3 regions of the Micromonospora sp. NBC_01412 genome follow, and region 3 is predicted to be linked to each of the others. Evidence: riboswitches for the same ligand, from Rfam matches in the RefSeq annotation. Region 3 holds a riboswitch; each other region holds the start of a gene.
The links. A riboswitch is a leader RNA that binds a small molecule or an ion and turns the genes downstream of it on or off. The one in region 3 is predicted to bind cobalamin.

Region 1 (4,587 bases), 3.3 Mb from region 3:
GCGAGCACGGCGGGGGCCGGGATCGCCGGCGGCGTGCCGCACGCCGACTACCGGGCGCTGCCCCGGGTCACCTTCACCGACCCCGAGGTGGGCGCGGTCGGGCTGACCGAGCGGCAGGCCCGCGAGCGGGGCATCAACGTGCAGGTCGGCGTGAGCCAGCTCGGCTCGTCCACCCGGGGCTGGATCCACCGGGCCGACGGACTGATCAAGCTGGTCGCCGACGCCGACCGGGGCGTGCTGGTCGGCGCGACCTCGGTCGGCCCGGCCGGCGGGGAGGTGCTGTCGGGCCTGGTGGTGGCGATGCACGCGGCGGTCCCGCTGCCCCAGCTCCGGAACATGATCTACGCGTACCCGACGTTCCACCGCGCCATCGAGGACGCCCTGCGCAACCTGAGGTAGTGCCGACGTCCGACGCGCGCGGGTCGTGCCGGTGCGGTACGGGCGGTCAGGGAGACGCGGGCGCGCCGTGCCGGCCGGCGCCCGCGGCGAAGCGGGCCGCGCCCGCCGCCGCGTCGGCCGCCAGCGACTCCGCGCCGTGGGCCAGCTCGACCGCGAGGGCCTCCGGCTCGGTCAGGTTGGCCCCGGCCAGCACCGCCGCCCGGTCGTTGCGCAGGCAGGTCTGCGGGTGGCGGGCGATCCCGGCGGCCAGCCGCTCGGCCTCCGCCCGGGCCTCACCCGGCGCGGCCAGCCGGTTCACCAGACCCATCGCGTACGCCTCCTCGGCCGGCACCGGTCGGCCGGTGAGGATCAGGTCCATCGCCCGGCTCTCGCCGATCAGCCTGGGCAGCCGGAAGGTCCCCCCGTCGACCAGCGGCACCCCCCAGCGCCGGCAGAAGACCCCGAGCACCACGTCGGACTCGGCCACCCGCAGGTCGCACCAGAGGGCCAGCTCCAGCCCGCCGGCCACGGCGTACCCGGAGATCGCCGCGATCACCGGCTTGGACAGCCGCATCCGCGTCGGGCCCATCGGGCCGTCGCCGTCGGGCTCGACCCGGTTGCCGCTGGGGGTGCCGATCGCCTTCAGGTCCGCCCCGGCGCAGAACGTCCCGCCCGCCCCCCAGAGCACGGCCACCGCCGCCTCCGGGTCGGCCTCGAAGGCGCGGAACGCGTCGGCCAGGGCCCGGGCGGTCGGCCCGTCCACGGCGTTGCGGGCCGCCGGCCGGTCCAGGATCACCGTGGTCACGGCCCCGGCGCGTTCGACCCGTACCCCCATCGGCGTCCCTCCCGGTCGGGCGGCTCGGCCCTCGGCCGCACCCTTCGGCTGGTGGCGTCCGCCCCGACATCGACCGTAGCGGCCCGTCCGTCCCGACGGCACACGGGCGGGGCGTTAGCATCGGCGACGGCACGATCATGTGAGGTGCCCCGCGCCTGCGGGGAGAATCGGGAAGCCGGTGGGAATCCGGCACGGGCCCGCCGCGGTGACCGGGGAGCCGCCGTCCACGCGCGTCACGCGCAGCCACTGGCCGCACGGCTGGGAAGGCGGACGGTTGGGCGTCGATCCGGGAGTCCGAAGACCGGCCTCGCGTCGGGTGCCCACCTCCCAACGGTGGGCCGAGCGCAGCGGGAGCCTGCCTGTGGACATCTACGACACCATCCACCGCCGCCGGGACGTCCGGGCCGAGTTCACCGGGGAGCCGGTGCCGGCGGACACCCTGCACCGGATCCTCGACGCGGCGCACGCCGCGCCCAGCGTCGGCTACTCGCAGCCGTGGGACTTCGTCCTGGTCCGGGACGCCGGGACCCGCAGCCGGTTCCACGAGCACGTCCAGGTCGAACGGGACACGTTCGCCGCCACCCTCGACGGCGAGGCGGCCGAGCGGTTCGCCCGGATCAAGATCGACGGAGTGCTGGAGTCGACCCTGTCGATCGTGGTCACCTACGACCCGGCGCGGGGTGGCCCGGCCGTCCTCGGGCGGCACGCCATCGCCGACGCCGGGCTCTACTCGGTCTGCCTGGCCATCCAGAACCTGTGGCTCGCCGCCACCGCCGAGGGGCTCGGCGTCGGCTGGGTCTCCTTCTACCGGGAGCCGTTCCTGGCCGGGCTGCTCGGCATCCCGGACGGCATCCGGCCGGTGGCGTGGCTCTGCCTCGGACCGGTCACCCACCTGGCGACCGTGCCGGACCTGGAACGACACGGCTGGCGGCGGAAGCGCCCCCTCGCCGAGGCGGTGCACCACGACCGTTGGGCGGCAACCGACCGGCGAACGGTTGATTCATGAACCTCGATTACTGAGATAGCGTGACCATCACTCTCAGTTCTCAACCCGCTACGTTCGGGAGGATCTTCATGCGTGCCACCGTCAGGGTCCTGCTCGCCTCCGTCCTCACCACCCTCGGCCTGACCGTCGCCGTCGCCACCCCGGCCCTGGCCAGCGCCCCCGCGCCCTTCTGCGAGTCCGGCGCGTCGCAGTTCTACTGCGACGCCACCAGCACCGGCACGACGACCTGGACGGTCACCTGGTACTCCGGCAGCGTCGGGACCTTCACGACCGCCGGACCGACCCTCTTCGCTGGCTGCCCCTTCTCCAACATCGGCCTGCCGGTGCGGGTCAACTACAGCTACTTCGACGGCAGCGTGACCCAGTACAGCGACACCGGTAGGTTCACCTGCCGCAGCGGCCCTTGGCAATAGCGGCCGGGTCCCGCGCCGCCGGCCGGTCGGCGGCGCGGGACCCCACCGCCGGCACCCCGGACTGGTGACGTGCGGATACGGCGGTGCCGGCCGCGTCCCCGGACTGCCGGTCGACACGTACGGCGACGGGCTCGTCACCGTCGACCGGTTTGCGCCCGCTCCTGCCGGGAAGTCGGACGGGATGCGGGCACTCTTGACGAGAATCGAACAGAATTCGGCGCTGGACGGGGTCGGGGACCGGCTGCAGCGCGCCGTCCAGGCCACCATCCGCCCGCAGCGGGTGCGCGACCTGCTGCACGGCGTCTTCCTCGGGCATCCGCTGCACCCGGCGCTCGTGCAGGTGCCGGTGGGCGCCTGGATCAGCGCCGCCGTGCTCGACCTCATGCCCGGCCAGCGTCGGGCGGCCACCACACTGGTCGGGCTGGGCACCGTCGGCGCCCTCCCGGCGGCGGTCGCCGGGCTGAACGACTGGGCGGCCCTCGCCCGGGACCAGCGCCGGATCGGCCTGGTGCACGCCGCCTCCACCACCGTCGGCCTGGCCCTGTACGCGGGCTCGCTGGCCGCCCGGCTGCGTGGGCGGCACGGGACCGGGCGGGCGCTGGCGTACCTCGGGCTGACCGCGGCGAGCGCGGGGGCGTACATCGGGGGGCACCTGGCGTACAAGCAGGGGGCCCAGGTCAACCAGAGCGTGCCCGAGCTGCACCGGATCAGCGACGGTTGGCACCCGCTGGCGGACCTGGCCGGGCTGCCGCAGCGGAGGCTGGTCACCCGCGAGATGGACGACGTCTCGGTGATCCTCTACCGGCACGGCGACGAGGTCACCGTGATGCTGGAGCGCTGCCCGCACCAGGGCGGCCCGCTCGGCGAGGGCGAGGTCACCGAGATCGGCGGGCACGCCTGCGTGGTCTGCCCATGGCACGGCAGCACGTTCCGGCTCAACGGCGGCGAGGTCATGCACGGGCCGTCCGGGAACGACCAGCAGATCCTGCCGACCCGAGTGATCGACGGGGTGTTGCAGGCCCGGCTGCCCTGAAGCTTCCCGCGCCGGTCGCGCCGCCGCTCCCGCCGGGTCGGGCGCGGCACTCCGCTGTGGGCCGGACCCGGCGACGGGGCGGCCGGCGTCAGTTCCGGCGGTGCCGGCCGGAGACCAGGGACCGCGCGCCGGCGGCGGCCCGGGCGATGCCCGGGCGGCGGCGCAGCCCGAGGACCGCGCCGATCTGCGCCCCGACGATGCTGGCCACGGCGAGCACCGCCGAGACCGCGAGCGGGCGGTTCAACTGGTCCTCCTCGCTCGCCCGGGACGCCCCGGCGGCCAGCGCCGGCTGCGACCCGGAGGGCGGCTGGCCCACCTGCTGGGTGCTGCGGGTGGACTCGGCCGACGGCTGGGTGGTCGACGGTGCGGGTGCCGGGCGGGTGGCCCGCGGCGTCGCGGCCGGCGGCGTCGCCGGGGTCGCCGGGGTCGCGGGCGCTTCGGCGGCGGCCGGCGGGGTGGCCGGGGCTGCCGGCGGGGGAGTGACCGCGCCGCCGGGGGTGGGGGCCGTGGGCCGGGCCACCAGCCGGCCGGTGGCGTGCGTACGGGCCCCGGCGTCGCCCGCGCCGTCGGGCAGCCTGATGAGCTGCCCCGGGCGGATCCGGTCGGGGTCGTGCAGCCGGTTCAGCTTCGCCACGTCCCGGTACCGGTCGAAGTCGTCGAGGTAGCGCTCGGAAATCTCGCCCAGGTAGTCGCCCTTCGCCACCCGGTACACCGCCGGCTCCACCGGCTCGGGGAGCTGGGCCGTCGTGGTGACCACGACCGGCGGCGCCGTCCGCGCGCCGACCGGGAGCGTCGCGCTGACCGGCCGCGCCGCCGGGGCCGCCGCGGCGACGGCCGGCTGCGCCGCCGTCGGGTACGGGCCGGCCAGCACCGTCGCCGCGCTGGCCGCGGCCGGGCTCGCCGCAATGATCAGGGCCACCGA
Region 2 (4,587 bases), 3.7 Mb from region 3:
TCGATGCACTCGTAGCACCCGGCGATGGAGGCGATGGTGGCGGTCGGGGCGATCGCCACCAGCAGCGAGTTGCGCAGGCCGTGCGCGGCGACGCGCCCCCGCAGCGCCCTCCAGCGCTGCGCCTGGCTGCCCGTGACGCCCCACAGGTCCGGCTGGAGCTGGCCCCGTGCCGCCCGGGTCTCGGCGAACGCCGGGTGGGCGCCGAAGCGTTCCGCCAGGTCGGCGGAGGTCTCCAGGGCGGTCAGGTACAGCTCCTCGGAGATCCGGGTGGACAGTTCCCGGGCTTCCCGGGAGTCGAACGCCAGCCGCAGGGCGAAGAACACGTCCTGCAGGCCCATCAGCCCGAGGCCGATCGGCCGCCAGCGGGGGTTGCTCGCCGCTGCCTGCGGGGTCGGGTAGTAGTTGATGTCGATGACCCGGTCGAGGAACGTCACGGCGGTACGGACGGTGGCGCGCAGCCGTTCCCAGTCGAGGCCGCCGTCGGTGAGGTGGGCGGCGAGGTTGACCGAGCCGAGGTTGCACACGGCGGTCTCGGCGTCGCTGGACACCTCGATGATCTCGGTACACAGGTTGGACAGGTGCACCACGTTGCCCGGCTCGGCGGTCTGGTTGCACAGCCGGTTCGCGGCGTCCTTGAACGTCATCCACCCGTTGCCGGTCTGCGCGAGGGTCCGCATCATCCGCCCGTACAGCTCCCGGGCCGGCACCTGCCGCACGTACCGGCCCTGCGCCTCGGCCGCCCGGTAAGCCGCGTCGAACTCCTCCCCCCACAGGTCCGGCAGTTCCGGCACCACGTCCGGGTCGAACAGCGACCACATCCCGTCTGCCTCCACCCGGCGCATGAACTCGTCCGGGACCCAGTTGGCCAGGTTCAGGTTGTGGGTGCGTCGGGCGTCCTCACCGGTGTTGTCCCGCAGTTGCAGGAACTCCTCGATGTCCGGATGCCACGGCTCCAGGTAGACGCAGGCCGCGCCCTTGCGCCGGCCACCCTGGTTGACCGCCGCCACCGACGCGTCCAGCGTCCGCAGCCACGGCACGATCCCGTTGGACTGCCCGTTGGTGCCCCGGATCAGCGCGCCCCGCGACCGGACCCGGGAGAACGCGATGCCGATGCCGCCGGCGAACTTCGACAGGTTCGCCACCTGCGCGTACCGCTGGTAGATCGAGTCCAGTTCGTCGCGCGGGGAGTCGACCAGGTAGCAGGAGGACATCTGGGTGTGCCGGGTGGCGGAGTTGAACAACGTCGGCGAACTCGGCAGGTACGCCAGGCTCGACATCAACCGGTAGAACTCGATCGCCTCGTCCGGGGCTTGGGACAGGCCGCAGGCCACCCGCAGCAACCAGTACTGCGGGGTCTCCACCACCAGCCGGCTCGTCGGGTGGCGCAGCAGGTACCGGTCGTGGACCGTGCGCAGCCCGAAGTACTCGAACCGCAGGTCACCGTGGGGGTCGACGGCGTCATCGAGCTGCGTGGCGTTGGCGGCGACGAAAGCGGCGGTACCGTCGCCGATGAGGCCCTCGACGTGTCCCCGTCGGATCGCCTCGCTGAACGAGCCGATGCCCTGCCTGCGGACCTCCTTGTCGATGTAGCCGGCCAGCAGGCGGGCGGCCAGCCGCGAGTACTGCGGCTCCTCACCGATCATCTCGGCCGCGGTCTGGATGGACAGCCGGTCCAGCTCGGCGGTCGTCGCGCCGTCGTACAGGCCGCTGATCGTCCGCGTCGCCACCCGCAACGGGTCGACGTCGGCGAGGCCGGCGGTCCACCGCTCGACCGCTCGGACGATCCTGTTGACATCGACCGGCTCGGTGCCGCCGTCGCGCTTACGGACACGCATCTGCGTCCGCCGCCGGCCCGGTGGGGCTGCCTCGTCGGCCACCATGCCGTCGGCCGGGACAACCTCGGTGACTGCCACCACTCACTCCTCGCGGGCTCGAGACCTGATGGCCTTCGGACGCGTGGAGGCAGACACCGGCGGACGTCACGCCGGCAGGGCGCGGGTCAGGTGGCGTCGGCCGTCCCACGCGGCCTCGGACCGCCACCCACCCCGGTATGGGTGCGCGGCGCGCTGGCAGGTCTTCGGACTCGCGGGCGTGACCGGGCTCGCCGGTCTCCTACTGGCCGTCGCTTCCCAGGCCGCTGGCGGCCCAGTGCTGATGACGGCGGTCGTTCCCACTCACCGCTGCGGGGCAGTCCCGGTTTTCCACCGGGTTCCCTGTTGCCTCGACCGCCCGGATGAGCGGCCGAACCAGCTGCGCCCAACACCATATATAGGGACTGCGGCGTTGTCACACCCCACATGTCGAGTTCGGGCGCGTCGGAGGCCGCGGCGGTGAAGCCTCGTCGATTCCTTCAGGGCCGGGACCGATCCGATTGGTGGAGCGGGTCTGGATCCACGGACGGCGGACCCGGCCGGTAGGACCGGAACGGAAGTCGACCGGTCGGGTTTCGGACCGTCATCCGTACACAAGGGATGGTGACCTCCTACGGTGACATCCGGCACGCCAAGGGGATGGACGTTGCCGGGAATCACCCCGGTGGCGCGATTCAGGCGTTTTACAGGGGGTTGTCTCGATGCACGTTCGGAGCCGCGCCATCGCGGGTCTGGTCGCCGGGGCTGTTCTGTTGACAGGCCAACCGGCGGCTGCGGGCACTGTACCGGGCAGGACCGCCGACGACGGCGCGAGCACCAGCGCTCGCGCCGCCACGAGAACAGTCGGCGGCGATGCGACGCGTATCGCCGCCCGCACGGCCGCGGCCCAGTCGGTGCCGGGGCACACCGGGCTGGTTCCCAGCACGCCGCGCAATGACGTACCGAGGATCACCGACGGCGAGATCACGGACATCGAGGTGATCGGCAACCGGGTCTTCATCGCCGGCTCCTTCACCGCGATCGCCAACGTCGGCGGGACGCCGGTGGCGCAGCCGTCGCTGGCTTCGTACAACATCGACACGGGCCAGATAGACACCGGCTTCCAGCCGACGTTCGACGGATCCGTCGAGGCCGTCGAGGCCTCGCCGGACGGCTCGTCGCTCTATGTCGCCGGCTCGTTCAACACGGTCGGTGGCCTGACGAAGCGCAAGATCGTACGGCTCGACCCGGTCACCGGTGCGCCGATCGCGGCGTTCACCGCGCAGGGGAACGGGCGCGGGACCGCTCTGGCCGTGAGCAGCACCGCGGTGTACGTGGGCGGCCAGTTCACGAAGGTGAACAGCGTGAACCGCAGCGGGCTGGTCGCGCTCAACCCGACGACGGGGGCGGTCGACAGCGGGTTCAACCTGCCCCTGTCCGGCGGCATCGGCGTCGGCGGCATGCTCACCGTGCAGCAGCTCAAGCTGACGCACGACGGCAGCAGGCTGCTGGTCGTGCACACCGGTCGTCAGATCGCCGGCCAGGACCGCTACGGCGTCGGTCTCGTCGACACCGCCACCAAGGCCCTCCTGCCGTGGCGCACCCGCCTGTGGGAGGACAACCTCTCCTTTGTCGGCGGCATCCAGCGGGTCTTCGCCGGTGACGTCGCGCCGGACGACTCCTACTTCGTCGTCACCAGCGGTTCGGGAGGCGACCGCCCGCCGATCAACGACACGGCGATCGCGTTCCCGGTGGCCGGCAACGACCACGTCGAGCCGATCTGGGTGTCGCGTCACTTCGACAGCATCTACTCGGTCGCCATCACCGAGACGGCCGTGTACGTCGGCGGCCACTTCAGTTGGCAGGAATCGCCGACCTCCAACGTCCCGTGGCCCGGCCTGGACAACGTCGGGTACGGCACGGGCCAGGGCCTGAGCGGGTACGGTCTCGGCGATCAGGTGGTCCGCCGTGACCACCTCGGCGCGCTCGACCCGACCACGGGCACGGCGATCGAGTGGAACCCGGGTTCCAGCTCGTACGAGGGGGAGAAGGCCCTCCTGGCCACCCCGCGGGGCCTCTTCGCCGGTGGCGACGGCAACACCAAGGGCGGCCTGCCGGTGGGGCGGGTCGGCTTCTTCGACCTCACCCAGGCACCGGCGCCCTCGCCGGTCGACACGACGATCGTCACGCCCATCGAGGGGGCGGTCAAGCAGGCCAACGCGCCGTTCGTGCTCGACGGTCAGGCGACCTCTCCGGCCGGCGTCACCAAGGTCGGGATCGAGATCCAGAACCGGGGTTCCAAGAAGTACCTGCAGGACGACCTGACGACGTGGGGCGCCGCCAACAGCATCAACGCGGCAGTGGCAGCGGTGAACACCGTCTCGACCTCGTGGTCCCTCACGGTGTCGCTGCCCGTCGGCGAATACCAGGTCCAGGCGAAGACGTTCGGTAACAGCGGCCAGAGCGATGCCTCGAAGGCCGTCAAGAAGATCGAGACCTTCAGCTTCGACGACCTGCCGCCAACGACGAAAATCACCTCGCCGCCCCCTGGCCTGGTCGCCGCTCAGAGCTTCGTCGCGACCGGCACCGCCAGCGACGACAAGGGCGTCAGCGCGATGACGTACTCGTTCCGCAGGTCGGACAACCATTACCTCCAGGACGACGGGACGGCCGCACCGGTCTACAACACGTTCCGGGGCGAGCCGGACGTCATCGGCGCGCTGTCGACCACCTGGCA
Region 3 (4,587 bases):
CCTCCCTGCCACGGCACGCCGCCGTCGCGGCATACCTGCACGAGCGTGATGGTGATCCAGTGACCGCAGCACGGCTCTACGCCCAAGCCGCCCGATCAGCGCCCAACATCCCCGAACGCGACCACCTCACGCGACAGGCCGCCCGGCTCAACGCGCAGCTGCGCAGTTGAGCGGCGAACCCGCGCCGAGGAATAGCGCAGGGTTCGAATATCGACTCTGTTTCCGCCGCGGCGCAGGCCGACGGCGTCTTCGATCCACCCGTTCAGGTGGCCGACCAGCGGAGGGCCCGGATGCTCGGCGCGTCGGGCGATCAGCGTCTGGATGCGCCCGGCGTATCCAGACGGCATCCTTGACCCTGCCACGTGCTTCGACGGCAAGAGGATGGCCGGCTTGGCGGCACTCCGCCGGAAGGAGAGTTCGAGCCAGTCGGTCCGACGGGCAGACAAGAAGCGATACTGGAGCGGTGGACGCACAGGCACGCCGTACCGCCCGGCTCATGGTGGCTCTGGCCGAGCGGGGCGTTCCCGCCGTCCCCGTGATCGGACCGCACGCGTGAAAGTTCTCGTGCTCGGCGGGACGGGGGAGGCCCGCGCGCTGGCGGCCGCGCTCGTCGAGGACGGTGCCGAAGTGGTGACCTCGCTCGCGGGACGTGTCGCGCGTCCGCGGCTGCCGGTCGGACAGGTGCGTGTCGGTGGCTTCGGTGGGATCGAGGGGCTGACGACGTACCTGGCGGGGGCCGGGGTGGATGCCGTCGTCGACGCGACACACCCGTTCGCGGAACGGATCAGCGCCAACGCGGCTGCGGCGTGCCCGGCGGTCGGCGTTCCGCTGCTCCGCCTGGAACGGCCCGGCTGGGCTGGACGGCCTGAGGCGTCCGGCTGGCACTGGGTCGGCGACCACGATGAGGCCGCCCGCGTGGCGGCAGGGCTGGGGGAACGGCCGTTCCTCACCGTCGGCCGGCAGTCGCTCGGACGTTTCGTCGAGCCGCTGCGCCGCCACGCGTGCCTCGTGCGCGTGGTGGACGAGCCGGACATCCGTCTTCCGGCCTCCTGGATGCTGCTGCGCAGCCGTGGACCGTACACGATCGAACACGAGCGGCAGGTGATGGCAGACGCGGACGTCCTGGTGACGAAGGACTCCGGCGGTGACCACACCGTCGCGAAGCTCGAGGTCGCCGCCGAGCGGGCGATGCCGGTGGTCGTCGTCCGCCGAGCCGGCCCGCCGGGCGGTGTGCGGGTCGTCCGCGACGGCGACGCCGCGCTGGCCTGGGTGCAGGCGCTGCCGGCGCGCTGACCGCAGCCGCGCCGCGGGTGGTGCACGGCGGGTCCGTCACGGGCGGGCCGCCCCGTCCCCCGTCTCGGGCCCGGTGCCCGCCCCGGCCGGCGTCGTCCTCGTAGCAGCCAGGGCGACACCGGCCGGGCCCGCGAACGCGGCCTCTCAACCCCGTGGCCGACCCGAGCGCGCGGGGCGGCTCACAGCGTGGCGGCCAGCTCCTGGCGGCGCAGCCGCTCGGCGGCCCGGTCCGCGTCACGTCCGACCAGGCCGGTCAGCACGAAGCCGAGGACGGCCCACGTCGCGGCCAGGGTCATGACCGACGAGCGGCGGAAGTACCAGAGCGTGTCGGCCGGGAAGTCGCCAACTTCGTTGACCGTCGGCAGGACGGCGCCGGCGACCACGACCACCACGAGGTATGCGGCGGCACCGACCAGCACCGCGGCGTACGCGCCCAACTGGGGCAGGACCCGCCGGGCCAGGAGCACGGCGCCGATCGCCGCGACGAGGCTCAGCGCCCAGAAGCCGAAGTACAGGGCGGTCCGCTCGCCGATCGTGTCGCCCGAGCCCACCGCCGGCGGCGTGGCGGGATACTTGAAGAACGGCACCAGCGCCGTGGCGACGAAGCCGACGCCGACCACCACCGCGGTGGAGGCTCGTGCTGAGAGCGTGCCCAGGCGCCCGACGGCGAACGCGGCAGCGAGCGCCGTGGCGCCGCCGAGGACGGCGCCCAGCAGGATGGTGCCGGTTGCCAGGCCCCAGGTCGACTGCGTGTCGCGGGAGACCACGGCCTCCTCACCGTGGCTGTGGGATTGCTCGGCGGTCGCGTCGTCGTGCGGGTGTCCACTTTCGGCCGAGCCCGCCTCCTCCAGAGCGATGGCGGTGTTGACCTGGGGTTCAGCGACGACGTAGGCGACGAGGAAGGCCGCGAAGCCGGCGATCAGGCCGGCCAGTAGGCCGTGCACGAGGAAGGTACGAGGGGCCATCGAGGGTCCGTTCGAGAGCCGGCCACGGGCAGCACGAGCCGCCGGCAGGGCCGGGAGCGAGAGGAAGAAGAATCGGGCCGACCGGACGCGCGAGCGTCAGTGGCAGGGGTAGCCCAAGACGTGCCGTGCGTCGTGCACCAACTCGTGGACGACGGTGCCCTCGAAGACGGAGAATGCTCCCTGCTCGGCGCCCACGAAGTACAGGACGACGGCGGTGAGCAGCGCGAAGAACAGCGCCCAGGGGGCGAGCTCGCGCACGGGAATGGTGGGAACAGCGGCCGGAACGGCCGTGGTTGCCTGAGACATGACACTCCTTGGGAATTCTGCGTCCCATCGATGAATGTTCGCCTGGCTGGAGGGTCTGGCTTCGCCGCAAGCGGCGTCACAGTAGCGCGACTGCGCCGGGATCGCACCGGCTTCCTTCAGCAAGGTGGGACGACCATATCAGGTATTCAAGCGGGAAACGGTGCGGCGGCTGTCACGATCGCCTGCGCAGGACGCGGCTCTGTGGCCCGGTGAAGGCGCTGAAGGTGCTGCTCCCCTAGCGCGGCCACGTGACCGATGACCGCGACGGCCGGGGCACCGATGCCGGCCGCGGCGATGTCGTCGACGACGTGGGCGAGGGTGCTGCGGACGAACTGCTGGCTGGCCAGACTGGCGTCCGCCACGACCGCGCACGGCGTGCCCTTGTCCATACCGGCCGCGATGAGCGCTTCGACGATGGCAGGAAGGGTACGCACGCCCATGAGCACCACGATCGTGGTGCCGCAGCGTGCGAGGGCCGGGTAGTCGATCGACGAATCGGGGTGGCCCGGCGGGACGTGGCCGGAGACGACGGTGAAGCCCTGAACGAGTCCGCGGTGGGTGACCGGAATGCCGGCGAGCTCGGGGCCCGCGACGCTGGACGTCACGCCGGGCACGACGGTGGTGGCGACCCCGGCGTCGGCGCAGGCGGCAACCTCCTCGAAGCCGCGGCCGAACACATAGGAGTCGCCGCCCTTGAGCCGCACGACGTGACGCCCCGCACGTGCGTGACTCACGAGGAGCCGGTTGATCTCCTCCTGGCTCGTGCTTCGCCCGTAGGGGATCTTCGCGACGTCGACGACCTCGGCCTCCGGGCGGGCCCACGCCAGCGCCTCCCACGGCGCGAGCCGGTCGGCGACGATCACGTCGGCCTGCTCGATGGCTGCGCGTCCGGCGACGGTGACGAGACCGGGGTCCCCGGGGCCGGCACCGACCAGCGTGACGTGACCGGCCCGGTCCGTCCGGGCGGGTGCGTCAGTCGTCGGGGGCGCGACGGCCCGCAGCACGACATCGAAAACGGTCTCGTCCACCGGTGCCGTGACCCAGGTCAGGCGCCGACGGAGGGCGAGGTCCTCCAGCCCGGCGCACACGGTCGGCGCTGCGACAGTGACAGCTGCACCCTCACGCAGCAGCGCGGCGACCGTGGCAATGGCGCGCGGGCTCCCGTCGAGGACGAGCACGCTGCGACCGGTGACGTTCAGCTCCATGCGACGGTGAGTCCCAACGTGGTGAGCAGATGGCGGGTGGCGGCCGGCTCGCGGACGGCGATGCGCGCCCACGAGCCGTCGAGGCCGGGAAAGGTGTCGGTCCGGCGCACGGCCACGCCCGCATCCCGGAGGCGCGCGTGCGCCCCGGAACCCAGACGGGCGAGGACGAACGGGGCGCTGGACTCCGCGACCATGAGGCCGAGCTCGCTCAGCCCGTCCACGAGCGTCCGCCGCTGCTGCACGCACAGCGCGGCCCGGCGCCCCGCCTCGGCCTCGGCCTGCGGCCCGGTGGTCGCGACGACGGCATGCAGCGCCGGGGTGCCGACCGACCAGGGCGGTTGCTGGGTGCGGAGGTCGGCGACCACGGCGGCGTCGCCCACGACGTACCCGGCGCGGATGCCGGGAATCGACCACAGCTCGGTCAGGCTTCGCACCACGACCAGCCCGGGTAGCCGGTGCGAGGTGAGCGTCTGCGGCTCGCCCGGCACGAAGTCCATGAACGTCTCGTCCACGACGACGACGCGCCCGGGGCGGCACAGGGTGCGCAGGGTCGCGGCGGCGTGCAGGCGCCCGGTCGGGTCGGCGGGGTTGCCCACCACGACGAGGTCGGCGTCGTCGGGGACGGCGCCGGGGTCGAGGGCGAAGCCGTCCTCGGTCCGGCACAGGACATGGGTGATGGTGTGGCCAGCGGCGCGTAGCGCGACGTCGGGCTCGGTGAACTGAGGGTGCACGACGACCGGGCGCCGCCAAGGACGTGCTCGGGCGAGCAGGAAGAACGCCTCGGCGGCGCCGGCCGTGACGAGGACCTCCGACTCGTC

Region 1: another riboswitch for cobalamin. It lies ahead of bluB (5,6-dimethylbenzimidazole synthase); the one in region 3 lies ahead of OG617_RS34615 (CbtB-domain containing protein).
Region 2: another riboswitch for cobalamin. It lies ahead of OG617_RS17070 (ribonucleoside-diphosphate reductase subunit alpha); the one in region 3 lies ahead of OG617_RS34615 (CbtB-domain containing protein).

Annotation. Positions count from the first base shown of each region.
Region 1 covers NZ_CP109528.1:3,291,406-3,295,992, forward strand. The annotation lists gene OG617_RS15110 (dihydrolipoyl dehydrogenase family protein) at 1-399, shown strand, start outside; gene OG617_RS15115 (crotonase/enoyl-CoA hydratase family protein) at 446-1,213, opposite strand; cobalamin riboswitch at 1,339-1,538, shown strand; gene bluB (5,6-dimethylbenzimidazole synthase) at 1,575-2,219, shown strand; gene OG617_RS15125 (hypothetical protein) at 2,288-2,632, shown strand; gene OG617_RS15130 (Rieske 2Fe-2S domain-containing protein) at 2,814-3,665, shown strand; gene OG617_RS15135 (LysM peptidoglycan-binding domain-containing protein) at 3,754-4,587, opposite strand, start outside.
Region 2 covers NZ_CP109528.1:3,693,846-3,698,432, reverse strand. The annotation lists gene OG617_RS17070 (ribonucleoside-diphosphate reductase subunit alpha) at 1-1,880, opposite strand, end outside; cobalamin riboswitch at 2,051-2,266, opposite strand; gene OG617_RS17065 (hypothetical protein) at 2,573-4,587, shown strand, end outside.
Region 3 covers NZ_CP109528.1:8,073,710-8,078,296, reverse strand. The annotation lists gene OG617_RS34630 (RNA polymerase sigma factor) at 1-170, shown strand, start outside; gene OG617_RS34625 (cobalt-precorrin-6A reductase) at 553-1,293, shown strand; gene OG617_RS34620 (CbtA family protein) at 1,473-2,258, opposite strand; gene OG617_RS34615 (CbtB-domain containing protein) at 2,355-2,564, opposite strand; cobalamin riboswitch at 2,591-2,717, opposite strand; gene cobA (uroporphyrinogen-III C-methyltransferase) at 2,711-3,769, opposite strand; gene cobC (Rv2231c family pyridoxal phosphate-dependent protein CobC) at 3,760-4,587, opposite strand, start outside.